2 regions of the Enterococcus sp. AMC1086 genome follow, and region 2 is predicted to be linked to the other one. Evidence: predicted binding sites of a transcription regulator. Region 2 holds the regulator's gene; the other holds the start of a gene.
What was found. Region 2 encodes HrcA, which represses chaperone genes, less so after heat shock. Its sites were predicted from a motif close to TTAGCACTCNNNNNNNNNGAGTGCTAA; they were not measured.
Positions count from the first base shown of each region.

Region 1: a site for HrcA is predicted at 4,816-4,842, ahead of groES (co-chaperone GroES). Genes of this name have one in related genera too.

Region 1 covers NZ_CM177100.1:1,168,694-1,177,158, forward strand. Annotated here, with positions in the region: gene AC4BC4_RS05465 (GntR family transcriptional regulator) at 173-808, opposite strand; gene AC4BC4_RS05470 (ABC-F family ATP-binding cassette domain-containing protein) at 825-2,768, opposite strand; gene AC4BC4_RS05475 (redox-sensing transcriptional repressor Rex) at 2,984-3,649, shown strand; gene AC4BC4_RS05480 (CPBP family intramembrane glutamic endopeptidase) at 3,715-4,383, opposite strand; gene AC4BC4_RS05485 (hypothetical protein) at 4,470-4,652, opposite strand; gene groES (co-chaperone GroES) at 4,876-5,160, shown strand; gene groL (chaperonin GroEL) at 5,224-6,852, shown strand; gene AC4BC4_RS05500 (BspA family leucine-rich repeat surface protein) at 7,375-8,465, shown strand, end outside.
Region 2 covers NZ_CM177100.1:2,005,458-2,013,922, reverse strand. Annotated here, with positions in the region: M-box (ykoK) riboswitch at 295-465, shown strand; gene mgtA (magnesium-translocating P-type ATPase) at 583-3,243, shown strand; gene hemW (radical SAM family heme chaperone HemW) at 3,427-4,584, shown strand; gene hrcA (heat-inducible transcriptional repressor HrcA) at 4,771-5,814, shown strand; gene grpE (nucleotide exchange factor GrpE) at 5,856-6,419, shown strand; gene dnaK (molecular chaperone DnaK) at 6,487-8,316, shown strand.

The sequences.
Region 1 (8,465 bases), 840 kb from region 2:
ATTAACATCGTGCAGTCACTTTGTCAAATTACTAGCCTAACGATGACAAAACAAAAAAATGGCGCGAATAAAACGTCAAAAGTTTTATTCGCGTCACGGGAGATTCAAATAAGGACGGTGATAGGCCGGACCTTCGATAATTTCCTATACAGCTGTTCTCATCATTTTTTTATTATAGATTCGGATAGAAAAAATTCTGAATCCGTTGTAATGTTGACTCATGTCCAACAAAATAAATCGTATCACCTGCGGTAAGTTTGGCATATGGACCAGGTGAAACCAGTAATTCATCACCATGTTTTATTGCAATCAAAGTAGCAGAGGTACTTTGCCAGAGGTTCAATTCACTGATCGTCATTTCCAAATGAGACGCTTCTTCTGTTAGTGTAAACGTTACTGGATTTAGTGGATTAAGTGAATCAAAACGTTTGGTTTGGTCAACAAGTTTATCTAAAATTTCTGAGAAGTGACTCAATTCTTCTTTTTGTTTTTTTACACTATCGATCAAATCATCTTTTAAATCATGGATAGATTGAACATCTTGGTATTGCTCGACAAATAGTTTGGCTTTTTCTATTGAATGAACATAAAAGCCACTACCATGTTTCGCTTGTACAATGTCTAAATCGACCAATACGCTGATTGCTTTTCTGGCAGTTTCAGGAGAAACACTGTACTTGTTAGCTAAAGTTGAACGTGCATGGATTTTATCGCCGACCGTAAATGTTTGATCTGCGATTTTAGAGGCAACATCTACTGCGATTTGTTGGTACTTAGGTTTGGTCACATTCATGCGTTTTGAAGTCATGTCCGACCGCCTTTCGTCAATTGTTTTCATTTACTTCTTCAAGTTCTAAACTAAGATCTTCCCACTCAGTCAGCAATTGTTCTTGTTGTGTCCGCAGCGTCTCTAATTCTTGATTTAAAGACATTAGTTTGACATGGTCATCGATGAGTGTTGAATCACTCATCGATTGTTCTATCTGGGCAATTGTCGTATCCAACGTTGCTAAATCTTCTTCTAGCTGTGTAATTTTTCGATTTAAAGTACGTATCATTTTTTGTTGCTCTTTGTTTTGATAGAAATCGTTTTTTGGCTTGCTAGTTTCTGTTTGTTTTAAAATAGATTGGTCAGCCAACAATGCAGCTAATTCTTCCTCTTCTTTTTTCTTCTCTAGATAGTAATCATAATCCCCAAGGTAAAGCTTACTACCCGTTTCAGAAAGTTCAATTACTTTTGTTGCGATCCGATTAATAAAATACCGGTCATGTGAAACGAACAGAAGTGTTCCTTCATAATCAATCAAGGCATTTTCTAAAACTTCTTTATTATCGATATCTAAATGGTTGGTCGGTTCATCCAGAATTAAGAAATTTTCTTTGTCCATTGATAATTTTGCTAAAGCAACGCGGGCTTTTTCACCGCCACTCAAAAGAGGAATCGTCTTTTCTACATCATTTCCACTGAATAAAAAGCTGCCTAAAATATTACGGATGTCTTTTTCAGGAGTCGTCGGATGTTCGTCCCAAAGTTCTGCCAAAACAGTTTTGGTTCCATGTAGATTTGCTTGTTCTTGATCATAATAGCCGATTTGGACATTGGTGCCTAATGTGGCATTTCCTTTAATAAAAGGAATAGATCCAATAATCGATTTTAGTAAAGTAGATTTTCCAATTCCGTTAGGTCCAACCAACGCAATGGCTTCTTGGCGACGAATATCTAAGGAAACGGGTTCTGATAAGATAGTTTTATCATAACCAATCGCAGCATCTTCTACTTGAAGCACGACATTTCCAGAAACTTTATCGATTGCGAAAAGAAAATTCGCAGATTTTTCATCTCCTTGTGGTCGGTCTAAACGTTCCATTTTTTCTAGCGTTTTTCTACGACTTTGTGCTCGTTTGGTGGTAGACGCTCTTACTAAGTTTCGAGCGACAAAATCTTCTAATTTATTGATTTCAGTTTGCTGTTTTTCGTAAGCTTTCCACTCACTAGTCAATTGTTCCGCTTTTAATTCCAAATATTTTGAGTAGTTACCTTTGTAATAACGCATTTTATGGCGGCTGATTTCATAAACTTCTGTAACGACCTTATCCAAAAAATACCGGTCATGTGAGACGATTAAAAGTGCACCAGCGTAACCAGGTAAATAATTCTCTAGCCAAGAGAGAGTATCAATATCTAAGTGGTTGGTCGGTTCGTCAAGAATAAGGATATCTGGTTTTTGCAAAAGCATACGAGCTAACGCTAATCGGGTTTTTTGTCCACCAGATAAGGTACTGATGTCTTTTGAGTAAAATTCTTCTTTGAATCCAAAACCATGTAAGACAGAGCGAATTTCATTTTCATAACCGTATCCATTTTTTTCTGAAAAATCATGTTGTAAACGATCATATTCTTTCATAACGGATTCATAATTTGATGCATCAGGCAACAGTTCACTGATGATCAATTCTAATTCACGCATGCGCTTTTCCATTGTGATGACATCAACAAAAGCTTCAAGCATTTCATCCCAAACCGTTTTATCAGAATCAAGTCCAGTGTCTTGGGCTAAGTAACCTAGACTGGCTGTTTTATTTTTAGCAATTGTACCAGCATCTGGAGAATCGATCCCAGCAATTATTTTTAAAAGAGTAGATTTGCCAGCACCATTACGGCCGACTAAAGCGATTCGGCTGTTTGTGCTGATCTCCATTTGTATGTTGTCAAACAAAGTCTCTGCGCCAAAATATCGCGCAATTTGGTTTGCTTGGAGTAAAATCATGGGGCATCCTCATTTCTATTTCGATGCCTTTAGTGTAGCATAAATTGATCATAAAAAGCACCTGTCCTACTGTAAGAGATAAATTTTAATTGGGCTATTTAAGAAAGTTTGAAAAATATTTCTTTTCTTGAGCTGTAAGATTGCTTTTTCTCTAGAATAACTGATATTATGAGAAGTGGATATTTGTGTATATTTAGAGTATTGGAGGTACGATTGTGAAAGACCAAATTATTCCAAAAGCAACTGCAAGACGCCTTCCCCTATATTATCGTTATTTGAGAATTCTGCATGATGCAGGCAAAAATAAAGTTTCATCTACTGAACTAAGTGATGCGGTGCAAGTAGATAGCGCGACAATTCGACGAGATTTTTCTTATTTTGGCGAATTAGGTAAGCGTGGCTATGGCTATGATGTAGAGAATTTGATGAATTTCTTTGCAAAAACGTTGAATGATGATGAACTTACAAATGTAGCCTTGATTGGTGTAGGTAACTTAGGAAGTGCCTTACTAAAGTATAAATTCCATCAAAGTAACAGCATTCGAGTTAGTTGTGCATTTGATGTCAACGATGATATTGTCGGCAGAATCGTTGATGGTATCCCAGTTTATCCAATGACGGATATGATGGAACAGATTCGGATACAACAAATCGAAGTGGCAATCTTGACTTTACCGGCCAGAAAAGCCCAAGAAGTTGTAAGTCAGCTGGCTGATGCTGGAGTGAAAGGGATTTTGAACTTTACTGCGGCTCGTTTAGTAGCACCGACTGATGTTTTGATTCAAAACGTCGACTTGACGAATGAATTACAAACATTGATTTACTTCTTGCACAATGATAATACATTTGTTGATACTGAAATCGAAGATAGTAAAGAATAATTAAAAAAGTCCTATGAGTGCATTTTTTGTAAAATTTGCATTCATAGGACTTTTTTATTTTTATGTTATTTAGGCATTTCAATATTTCCAAAATGGATCACAAGTTGAGCAATCACCACGATCGTATTCATGCCGCAATGCGCGATGATCGAGGTCCAAATTTTCCCAGTCATTTTATATAGCAGAGCAAAAAAGAAGCCCATAAAGAAATAAACAAAGAAATGACCATCTTGATGAATAACTGAAAACAAAGCAGAGCTAATAATAGCAGAGAACCAAAATCCAGTATAAGGTTCTGTTAAACCAATCATAGAACGACGAAAAACAAATTCTTCCATAATAGGACCACCGATTGTTGTTGCTAAGATAAACAGTGGATTTGCCAAAATAACTTTGATAATATTTTGCGTGTTTTGTGAATTTGGATCAGCGCCTGTGATGGCGGTTTCGATACTGAACACAATTGTTTGAATGATCATTGCCAAAAAAATACCACTGACACCAAGTAAGAAGATAAAAACAGGTGAGGTCAGTTTGGCTTCTTTTTCTACTATTGTAACGGCAGTTTCTTTATTTTTTATATAAAGCCAAATCATCAAACCAGCGCCTAAAATATAGGTAAATGTTGTACCACTGATTACGATATCTGGAGAAAATGGACTGAAAATATAAGGAGAGAAAAACACCAATCCATAGAGTAGAATCATTGAAAAACTTACTTTTTTAATAGACATATTTGTAGGCATAAACATAGAAAACCCCTTCCAATAGTTTCAGACTATAAACGTATACCAAAGTCTGTAATAATGCAAGCAGATGCTTATTTTTTATGATTATTACGATAGCCTAATAATAGAAAGATAAATACAAAGAAAAATGCCGCTTCCCATAAGGTCGTCGTCCAGTCAACGCGCCTACTGACACCAAAAAAGAAATTCCCAATATTCGCAATAATTAGATAGAGTCCTGTTATCGTCAAAGCTCCCATGATTCGTTGTTTCATTTCAATCGCCTCTCTTTCTGTTTTTATTTTACCATGAAATAGAAGATATAGAAGAAATATACCGAATCTTGCTAGAAAACAGACTTCCTTCGATTGTTTGTTCAATAAAATTAGTCAAAAGACTTGCAAAACGATAGGGAAATGAGTATTATAAATAGTGTAGTTAGCACTCGATAACTAAGAGTGCTAAAAAAGATAAATATTTTTTATGGAGGGATTTATTGTGTTAAAACCATTAAGCGATCGCGTCGTTATTGAAGTCGCGAAAGAAGAAGAAAAAACAGTGGGGGGCATTGTCTTAGCATCTGCAGCTCAAGAAAAGCCTCAAACAGGAAACGTTATCGCGGTAGGTGAAGGCCGTGTTTTAGAGAACGGTACAAAAGTTCCTGCCGATGTAAAAGTAGGCGACACCGTGATGTTTGAAAAATATTCAGGTACTGAGGTTAAATACGAAGGAAATGATTATTTGATCGTTTCTGGTAAAGACATTATTGCCATTGTGGAGTAATACATTTTTAAATGAAAAAACTAATTAAAATAGAAAAAATAAAATTTTTGAGGTGAAGGAATTATGGCAAAAGAAATCAAATTCGCAGAAGATGCACGTGCAGCAATGCTTCGTGGCGTAGATATTTTAGCAGATACAGTAAAAGTAACATTAGGCCCTAAAGGCCGGAACGTTGTTTTAGAAAAATCTTTCGGATCACCATTGATTACAAATGATGGGGTAACGATTGCTAAAGAAATCGAATTAGAAGATCATTTTGAAAACATGGGTGCGAAATTAGTTTCTGAAGTTGCATCTAAAACCAATGATATCGCAGGAGATGGAACAACTACTGCAACAGTTTTAACGCAAGCAATCGTTCGTGAAGGATTGAAAAACGTAACTGCTGGTGCTAATCCATTAGGTATTCGTCGCGGTATCGAATTGGCAACAAAGACTGCTGTGGAAGAATTACACAATATTTCAACAGTCGTTGATTCCAAAGAAGCAATTGCACAAGTAGCAGCAGTTTCATCTGGATCAGACCGTGTAGGTCAATTGATCGCTGACGCAATGGAAAAAGTTGGCAATGATGGGGTCATTACCATTGAAGAATCAAAAGGGATCGAAACGGAATTAGATGTCGTTGAAGGTATGCAATTTGACCGCGGCTACTTATCTCAATATATGGTGACAGACAATGATAAAATGGAAGCTGCCTTAGAAAATCCGTATATTTTGATCACTGACAAAAAAATCTCTAACATCCAAGATATCTTGCCATTGTTAGAACAAATTTTACAACAAAGTCGTCCATTATTGATCATTGCTGATGATGTTGATGGTGAGGCTTTACCAACATTAGTATTAAACAAAATTCGTGGAACATTTAACGTAGTTGCTGTTAAAGCGCCTGGTTTTGGTGATCGTCGTAAAGCAATGCTTGAGGATATCGCTATCTTAACTGGCGCAACAGTGATTACGGATGATCTAGGTCTAGAATTAAAAGATACAACGATCGAAAACTTAGGTAACGCAAGTAAAGTTGTTGTAGATAAAGACAACACAACTATCGTTGAAGGCGCTGGCGAAAAAGCGGGTATTGATGCTCGTGTTCAATTAATCAAAAATCAAATTGCAGAAACAACATCTGATTTTGATCGTGAAAAATTACAAGAACGCTTAGCTAAATTAGCTGGTGGTGTGGCAGTTGTTAAAGTTGGAGCTGCAACAGAAACAGAACTAAAAGAATTAAAATTACGTATCGAAGATGCATTGAACGCTACTCGTGCCGCTGTTGAAGAAGGTATGGTTTCAGGTGGTGGTACGGCATTGGTAAATGTTATCGGTAAAGTCGCTGCATTAGATGCTGAAGGTGATGTAGCAACTGGTGTGAAAATAGTTGTTCGTGCTTTAGAAGAACCAATTCGTCAAATTGCTGAAAATGCTGGTTATGAAGGCTCAGTAATTGTTGATAAACTAAAAAATATCGAATTAGGTATCGGTTTCAACGCTGCAAATGGTGAATGGGTAAACATGGTAGAAGCAGGAATCGTTGACCCAACGAAAGTAACGCGTTCAGCATTACAAAACGCTGCATCAGTGGCTGCTTTATTATTGACTACAGAAGCAGTAGTTGCAGACAAACCAGAACCAGCAGGTGCTGCAATGCCTCCAATGGATCCTTCAATGGGAATGGGCGGCATGATGTAAAAATCAAGGGAAGCTGGGACAGCAGGAATTACTTTTGCTGCTATCGTCCATTCAGATTCCTTAAGGCTAGGGGATGACTCATAGAGTTATTCCCTAGCCTTTTTTTGTTTATAAAAAATAGTTGTCTGGTGCGTCGGAGAGGCTATTTTTATGTCTATATTTACTAATAAATTATAAAATTTGAATGCATAAAGGAATGAAATTCTCACGTTATAATTTTAATGGGGAGATTGTAAGTTACGCTAAAATATTTCACTTCAATACACCAATCAACTTAGTTCTACAAAGGTCTAAAAAAACAGAGGATAACCAAAAGTCACTTTTGATAATCCTAGATTAATAACTTTCTTTTGATTAATTATGAATGCAAAATACATCTTCTTAAAAACAAACGTTTTTTGAAAGTGAAAATACATAAAAAGAAAATTAAGCGTTGAATTCTCTATTTAATATTAATATAGGGTTTTTTTTTGTATAAAAGTTAGTTATAATAGACACTAAGTTAGAAAAGGAGGAAGTTTAATGAAAAAAGTTGGGTTATTGTTGTCTATTTTATGTATAGGGGGATTTTTTCCACTCAGAGCTAACGCAACTGAGGGATTAACGCAAGAACAAGAAAATTTTATTAATGAATTCAATAAAAATAACCCTGTAGTTAAAGATGAAGAGGTTAAACGAGAGAGATTTGAATTTCCAAAAGAATTCGAAAAAAACACTAGGAGTTATAAGAAGGAATTACCTGAAACATTTAATTTCGATGGTAAATTAGGAACACCAATCAAAAATCAAGGTCCATTAGATATTTGTTGGGCTTATTCAGCAACTGGCCTAGTTGAACACGCAGCAGCTATTAAACTAGGAAAACAATATAATTTTTCGGAAAGATACGTTGACTATATTTCAGCTAGTAATGCAACAGGCACAGTTGGGGAAAACCCTTATGCAACAAATAGAAATCAAGGTATAGGAAGCAGTCATTCTTGGACAAAGACGATGCCATTATATACACAAAATAGATTACCTGTTCTTACTCAGAATTTCGATAAGGGCTATTCCACTGATCCAATTAAAATTGAAGAGTTAGGTAAAAATCCAGATTTAGATGTTGCTTCCTATGTAACATATAATGCCTCAGCCCATTCAACTAACGAGGAAAAAGCGAAAATTGTCCAATTTATGAAACAACTAATTAAAGAAAATGGTGCAATTACTTATGAGTATAATACAAACTTTAAAGCAAATATCAATGAAGTAACTGGTGGTATTTATAATAATTATGAAAAGTTTCCAGGTACAAATCATGAAACGATTTTGGTAGGTTGGGACGATAATTATAATAAAGATAATTTTAAACTAGGAAACCGTCCTAAGAACAATGGTGCTTTTGTGATGAAGAATAGTTGGGGCACTAGATATGGTAAAAATGGTTATTACTATGTTTCTTATGAAGACAAGTTCTTATTTGATACAAAAATTGGATCCATTTCTGAAGTTTATAATGAGAAAAACTATGACAATAGCTATATTTCTCAAGTCGGTGAAACTACTAGTTGGGCTAGACGAATAGAAAAGCCAACAGAATCAATGCTTTTCTCAAATGATTTTTCTATTGA
Region 2 (8,465 bases):
ATTATAATCTTGAAGATGAACCTAAGCCATTCCGATTTACTTATAATGCTATTCCTTTTTGTGAATTTCAACTTATTTTCGAAGGAGTTACTTCTGCTTCTATCGTTTATTCGGATTCTTTAAGGCTAAGTTTTTTGTAAAAAGAAGGTTGGATTTTCTACAAACGAAGTTTAAATCTTCGTTCGTAAAGTCATCATAAAAAAAGATGAGTCAATAGGCTATCTGTTTATTCTTATACCGTTATTCCTTTTTTTGTCTATCAAAAAAAATAATAATTCATTAAACTGATGATGTAATTCTTCTTGTTAGGTGAGGCTCCTATACAAACATAGGCTACTGCCCAAAAATGTCGAGAGACGCCAATGGGTAGAACAGGAACTGTCGAATTAAGGCTTTTCTTAAGGTAGCTAAAAGCTTAGGCTTTTTACGTTGTATAGTGCCAAAACTCAACGAATGTGAAGACTCATGGCGAAGTGCGCTGAGTTTTCAGTGCGCTCTTTTTGTGTGGAAAGGATGTGGTTATCATATCGGAAGATAGTTCGATAAAGCGAAACTCAACTAAAAGAAAAGAGGATAATCTAGATGCAAAAAGAAATGAAGAACATGATTCATGAAAAAGCGTATCAGAAATTAGCTAATCTATCGATTGATAAAGTACTGGAAAATTTTTCATCCTCGTGGGAAGGTTTAAAAGCTAGAGAAATAAAACGCTCAAAGGAGCAATTTGGTGTAAACAAAATCACTGATGATAAAAAGAAATCATTGGTTTATACGGTGATAAAATCTTATGTCACTCCGTTCACTGTAGTATTGATGATACTTGCAACTATCTCGTTTTTTACTGAATATGTTTACGCGGAACCAAGTGAAAAAGATCTTGTGGGTGTCTTTATCATGTTGATCATGGTGTTATTAAGTGGCACGATGACATTAGTCCAATCAGTAAAATCGAGTAATGCGGTCAGCAAACTGCAAAATATGATTCAGATTACTGCAACTGTTACTAGAGAAAACAAAGAAATGGAAATCCCGATGGATGAAGTTGTTTGTGGTGATTTAGTGAAGCTCTCAGCTGGCGACATGATTCCAGCAGACCTCCGTTTGATCCATGCCAAGGATTTGTTTGTTTCTCAATCTGCAATGACAGGAGAAAGTTTTCCAGTTGAAAAGAAAGTTAAAAATGTCGTGTCCACAAGGAACAGTCAAACGGATTTTGAAAACCTACTATTTTTAGGGAGCAATGTTGTGAGTGGTAGCGGGATTGGTGTAGTTGTTCGTGTGGGCGATGATACATTATTTGGAAAAATAGCACAAGATGTAGCAGATGATGATAAAAAAACGAGTTTTGAAATAGGCGTAAATAAAACCACCTGGTTATTGATCCGCTTTATGATGGTCATCACGCCAGCAGTATTTTTGATAAACGGAATAACCAAAGGCAATTGGAGTGAAGCACTGATGTTTGCGATCGCAACTGCTGTAGGGCTTACTCCAGAAATGCTGCCGATGATCGTTACCACAAATTTAGTCAAAGGCTCTAGAGATATGGCCAAAGAAGGAACGATCATGAAAAACGTCAATGCGATTCAAAACTTTGGCGCTATGGATATTCTGTGTACGGATAAGACGGGCACACTAACGCAAGATAAGGTCATTCTTGAGTACCATTACAACACTTCATGTCAAGAAGATCATGAAATATTGCATTCTGCGTTTTTGAATAGTTTCTTTCAGACAGGTTTACGAAATTTGATTGATAAAGCGATTATTGAAGCAGCATCGAAAGAATTATCCATTGACGAAGAAGATTATTTTAAAATAGACGAAATTCCTTTTGATTTTAATCGTAGAAGAATGAGTGTGGTTGTTAAAGATAGAAGATCCAATCGAAGCCTATTAATCACCAAAGGAGCAGTAGAAGAGATGCTGCAAGCATGCTCTTACATTAACCAGCAGGGAAATATTATTCCACTCACGCAAGAGATAAAAAAACAAGTACTAAAAACAGTCAAAGAATTAAATGAAGATGGCTTACGAGTATTGGCCATTGCTGATAAAAAAGTCAATAATCAACTAGATGATTATTCTGTAGAAGACGAGAAAGAGTTGGTTTTACAAGGATATTTAGCATTCTTAGACCCTCCAAAAGAAACAGCGGCAGCGGCAATCAAGGCATTGAAAAACAATGGTGTTTCTGTAAAAATTTTAACTGGAGATAATGAATTAGTCACACGTTCAGTCTGTAAAGAGGTTGGTCTGGAAACTGAAAAAATGATCAGTGGTTCAGCAATAGGTAAGTTATCTGAAGTTGAATTAGAAAAAATCGTTAATGAATACAATATCTTTACGAAAGTAACGCCAGACCAAAAAACAAAAATCGTAAAAGCGTTGAAAAAAAATGATCAAACAGTTGGATTTATGGGAGATGGTATTAATGATGCTGGAGCCATGAAAGTATCAGATGTAGGCATTTCTGTAGATACGGCCGTTGATATTGCAAAAGAATCGGCAGATGTTATTTTATTACAAAAGGATTTGATGGTTTTAGAGCAAGGAATTATATCAGGTCGTAGAGTATTTAGAAATACCATGAAATATATCAAAATGACTGCAAGCTCCAATTTTGGTAATGTATTTTCTGTTATTCCAGCAAGCATCTTCTTACCTTTTTTACCAGTTGCGCCGATTCAATCTCTTTTCTTAAACTTAATTTATGATACATCATGTATGTCTGTACCTTGGGATAATGTCGATGCAGAATATGTGGAAAAACCAAAAAAATGGGAAGCAAAATCAATTGGTTCTTTCATGAGATGGTTTGGACCGACCAGTTCTATTTTTGATATTGTCACTTATCTATTTATGTATTTCATAATTTGTCCAACAATTTTGGGTGGCAGCTTTTTCTCATTAACAGCAGATAAGCAATTATTGTTTATTGCGATTTTCCATGCAGGTTGGTTCATTGAATCTTTATGGTCACAAATGTTGGTGCTTCACGTTTTAAGAACACCAAAGATCCCGTTCCTTCAAAGTAGAGCATCAGGTATATTGACACTGGTCACTTCAATTGGAATTTTAGGCGGTACAATTTTACCATTTACCAATTTAGGCGCAACGATTGGATTTGCACCTTTACCAGGAAATTACTTTTTCTATTTAATACCAACGATCATTGCGTATTTACTTTTAGTAACGGTAATCAAAAAAATATATATGAAAAAATATCAAGAGTTACTTTAATCGGAAATTTTAGGACACTTTGGATTCTAGGAATGAACCAAGGTGTCTTTTTTTTGTACATTAAATAGTGAATTTATTGAATCAAATTAGAACATTATATGATTGAATATGGTAAGATGAAGTGGGTCTTTTATATACAGATATAATAGAGTAGAGGACTTTCAAATTGGAGGAATAAAAACAGTGAAAAATGATACAACGAGCATTTCAGCATATATACATATCCCTTTTTGTGAACACATCTGTTATTATTGTGATTTCAATAAAGTTTTTTTAGAAGGTCAGCCAGTAGATGAGTATATCCAAAGTCTTTTGACCGAAATTCGTTTGACAAAAGAGCAATATCCAAGCAAAGATACCAAAACAATCTATATAGGTGGTGGAACCCCAACGTCTTTATCGGCTAATCAATTGGCTGTGTTGTTAAAAGGCGTACGTGAACTTTTGCCGATAGAAGCTGGAAATGAATTCACAGTGGAAGCAAACCCGGGTGACTTAACACAAGATAAATTACAGGTGATGAAAGAGTATGGAGTCAACCGTTTATCAATGGGCGTTCAAACATTTGATGATCAGCTTTTGAAAAAAATTGGTCGCAAACATACGGCTAAAGATGTCTATGATACAATGAAATTTTTAGAGAAGGAAGACTTCTTGAATGTAAGCATTGATTTGATTTATGCATTACCTGGCCAAACATTAGAAGGATTTAGAGACACTTTAAGACGAGCAATCGAGCTTGATTTACCTCATTATTCATTGTATTCACTGATTTTAGAAAATAAAACAATGTTTATGAATTGGGTACGTCAAGGTCGCTTACAATTACCTGATCAGGAAGTTGAAGCGCAAATGTTTGAAGAAACGATCCTTGCGATGGAAAAAGCAGGACGTCATCAATATGAAGTAAGTAACTTTGCTTTAAAAGGTCAAGAAAGCCAGCACAATTTGGTCTATTGGAATAATGACCATTACTATGGTTTTGGAGCTGGAGCCAGTGGCTATCTAGGCCATACTCGTTATCGTAATCATGGTCCCATACAACACTATTTAAAACCATTAAGGGAAAATCAATTGCCTACTGTTGAAACAGAATTATTGACATTAAATAATCAAATGGAAGAAGAACTTTTTCTAGGTTTGAGAAAAATGAGAGGCGTATCAAAATCGCGTTTCCAAGAGAAATTTGGTTTACCATTGGATCATGTATACAAAGAAACGATTCCAGAGTTGGTCCAAAAAGGGTTGCTATTGGAGAATGAGGATCATATTCAACTCACTGAACAAGGACTTTTCGTAGGAAATGATGTGTTTGAAGCATTTCTCATAGATAAAGAATAGGAAAATAAAAAGGAATGAAACTAGAGTTTAAATGGCTCTGATTTCTTTCTTTTTTATTTTTTTAGCACTCGATGATAAAGAGTGCTAAAAAAGTTTGTTTTTCTCTTGACAATTTTGTGAGAACTTGCTATATTAATAATTGTATTAGCACTTGAACAACATGAGTGCTAATGAAGGGTGGTAACTATGATAACGGAAAGACAAAAGAATATTTTGCGACTTATCATCCAAGAATACACAAATACAGGAAATCCTGTAGGTTCCAAAAAATTAATGGAAGAAGGCATTCAATCGAGTTCTGCGACAATTCGTAACGATATGAAAGCTTTAGAAGAACACGGATTGCTAGCGAAGACACATTCGTCTTCTGGTAGAATTCCTTCAATGGATGGTTATCGCTATTATGTGGACCATTTGTTAAGTCCAGCGGAAGTTGAACATGATGAATTAGAAGCGATTCGCCATTCCTTTGGTAAAGAGTTTCATGAAATCAATGATATCATTGAACAATCTGCTGAGATCCTTTCTGACCTAACAAGCTATACTGCTTTTTCGTTAGGACCTGAAGTGAAAGAACGAAGATTGACTGGTTTCCGAATCGTTCCATTAAATGAGCGTCAAATCATCGCGATTATCGTAACAGATAAAGGCAACGTAGAAAACCAAGTATTTGCGATTCCGTCATCTGTATCAAGTCAGGATTTGGAAAAGATGACCCAAATAATCAATGACAAATTGGTAGGACAACCGTTACTGACAGTTTATCATCGTCTACGTACGGAAATCCCAATGATTTTACATCGTTATTTTCAAACACCAGATGGCATGATGAATCTATTTGATGCAATGTTAGGACACGCGTTTGAAGAAAAAGTTTTCGTCAGTGGTCGTATGAATCTATTAGACTTCGGTGTAGAAAAGAACATCGAACAACTAAAATCTGTTTATTCTTTTATGAAAAATACGAATGAAATTACTCATTTACTGACAGCTGATGAAGAAGCCGATACACAAATAGCGATTCGAATCGGTTCAGAAATAGGAAATGATTTACTTGATCATATGAGCATGATTACAGCAACCTATGAAGTCTCGGGTCATGGCAAAGGGACTATCGCCTTGTTAGGCCCCACAAGTATGCCTTATTCAAAAATGTTTGGTTTGGTGGATGTTTTCCGCCATGAATTAGCTTCAAAACTTGGTGCTTATTATCGGTTTTTGGATCAATAAGTACAAAGTTGAAAATATAGAATTCTACTAATTCTACGGAAATGAGAAGGGAAGTTGCTAGAGTGAGTAATAAAGAAGAAACAAATGAAGAATTAAAAGAAGAACACATGGAAGCTATCGATGATTCAGGTGTTTCTGAAACAGAAATAGAAATGACAGAATTAGAAAGTGCGAACGCTGAATTGTCAGAAATGGAAGATAAGTTTCTAAGAGCACGCGCTGAGATTGCCAACATGAGCAATCGGTTTAAAAACGAGCGTGAATTACTTGTTCGTTATCGTTCACAAGATTTAGGTAAAAAATTATTGCCGTCTATCGATAATTTAGAACGTGCGATGGCGATAGAAGTTGACGATGAGCAAGGTACGAGCTTGAAAAAAGGAATCTCAATGGTTCTTGAAAGTTTACAAGCTGCTTTGAAAGAAGAAGGCATCGAAGAGATCCCGACAATGGGTGAAGTGTTCGATCCTAATTTACATCAGGCAGTTCAAACGATTCCAGCAAGTGACGAAGTACCTGCGGATACAATCGTTGAAGTGTTACAAAAAGGCTATAAATTACATGACCGCGTTTTACGAGCAAGCATGGTTGTTGTTGCACAGTAACAGCAAAAAAATGTTTGTATAATATAAATTGAAAAAAATTAAAATAGAAGATAGGAGATCATTAATTATGAGTAAAATTATTGGTATTGACTTAGGAACAACAAACTCAGCAGTTGCAGTATTAGAAGGTGGAGAAGCAAAAATCATTGCAAATCCAGAAGGTAACCGTACAACACCTTCAGTCGTATCATTCAAAAATGGAGAAATTCAAGTTGGTGAAGTTGCAAAACGTCAAGCTGTAACGAACCCACATACAATTGCCTCAATCAAACGTCACATGGGTGAAGCGGGCTATAAAGTAGAAGCAGATGGCAAATCTTATACACCACAAGAAGTTTCTGCAATGATCTTACAATATTTAAAAGGCTTCGCAGAAGATTATCTAGGTGAAAAAGTTGATAAAGCAGTTATTACAGTACCAGCTTACTTCAACGATGCACAACGTCAAGCAACAAAAGACGCAGGTAAAATCGCTGGTTTAGAAGTGGAACGTATCGTGAACGAACCAACTGCTGCGGCATTAGCTTATGGTTTAGACAAAACAGATAAAGACGAAAAAGTTTTAGTATTTGACCTTGGTGGTGGTACATTTGACGTATCGATCCTTGAATTAGGTGATGGCGTATTCGACGTATTATCAACAGCCGGTGACAATGAACTTGGTGGAGATGACTTTGATAACAAAATCATCGATTACATGGTAGGAGAATTCAAAAAAGAAAATGGTGTTGATTTATCTAAAGATAAAATGGCCGTTCAACGTTTGAAAGATGCTGCTGAAAAAGCGAAAAAAGATTTATCAGGCGTTACTTCAACTCAAATCAGCTTACCGTTTATCACAGCAGGAGATGCTGGTCCATTGCACTTAGAAATGAACTTAACTCGTGCGAAATTTGATGAATTAACGAGTGACTTAGTTGAACGTACAAAAACACCTGTACGTCAAGCGTTGAAAGATGCTGGCTTGAACCCATCTGAAATCGATGAAGTTATTTTAGTAGGTGGATCTACTCGTATTCCAGCGGTTGTAGAAGCTGTTCGTAAAGAAACAAACAAAGAACCAAACAAATCAGTTAACCCTGATGAAGTAGTCGCAATGGGTGCTGCGATCCAAGGTGGGGTTATCACAGGTGATGTGAAAGACGTTGTATTATTAGACGTAACACCATTATCATTAGGGATTGAAACAATGGGTGGCGTATTTACTAAGTTGATCGATCGTAATACTACGATTCCAACAAGTAAATCTCAAACATTCTCAACAGCTGCTGATAATCAACCAGCCGTAGATATTCACGTATTACAAGGTGAACGTCCAATGGCAGCGGATAACAAAACATTAGGTCGTTTCCAATTAACAGATATTCCAGCTGCTCCTCGTGGTGTGCCTCAAATCGAAGTAAGTTTTGATATTGATAAAAATGGTATTGTAAACGTACGTGCGAAAGATTTAGGAACACAAAAAGAGCAAACAATCACAATCAAATCTTCATCAGGTTTGTCAGATGATGAAATCGAACGTATGGTTAAAGATGCTGAATCAAATGCGGAAGCAGATAAAGCACGTAAAGAAGAAGTTGACTTACGTAACGACGTTGACGCTTTGTTATTCACTGTTGATAAAACATTGAAAGAATTAGAAGGCAAAGTAGACGCTGACGAAGTGAAAAAAGCCGAAGATGCTCGTGATGAGTTAAAAGCTGCTGTTGAAGCAAACGATATCGAACAAATGAAAGAAAAACGTGATTCATTAAACGAAATCGTTCAAAACTTAACAGTAAAACTTTATGAACAAGCAGCGCAACAACAAGCACAAGAAAATCCAGAAGCTGCACAAGGTGGAGCAGATGATGTTGTAGATGCTGACTTTGAAGAAGTAGACGGCGACGACAAATAATCGCTAATAAGCTGGCAAAGACCAAAGTCATCGCTTTGGTCTTTGCCTATCTTTATTTGTAGGATAATTTGTGGTATGATTACAACGATGTTTTTATATAAATAAATTGGCGTCGATCCTTTTTTAATAAATGGAATAATAGTTGGAGG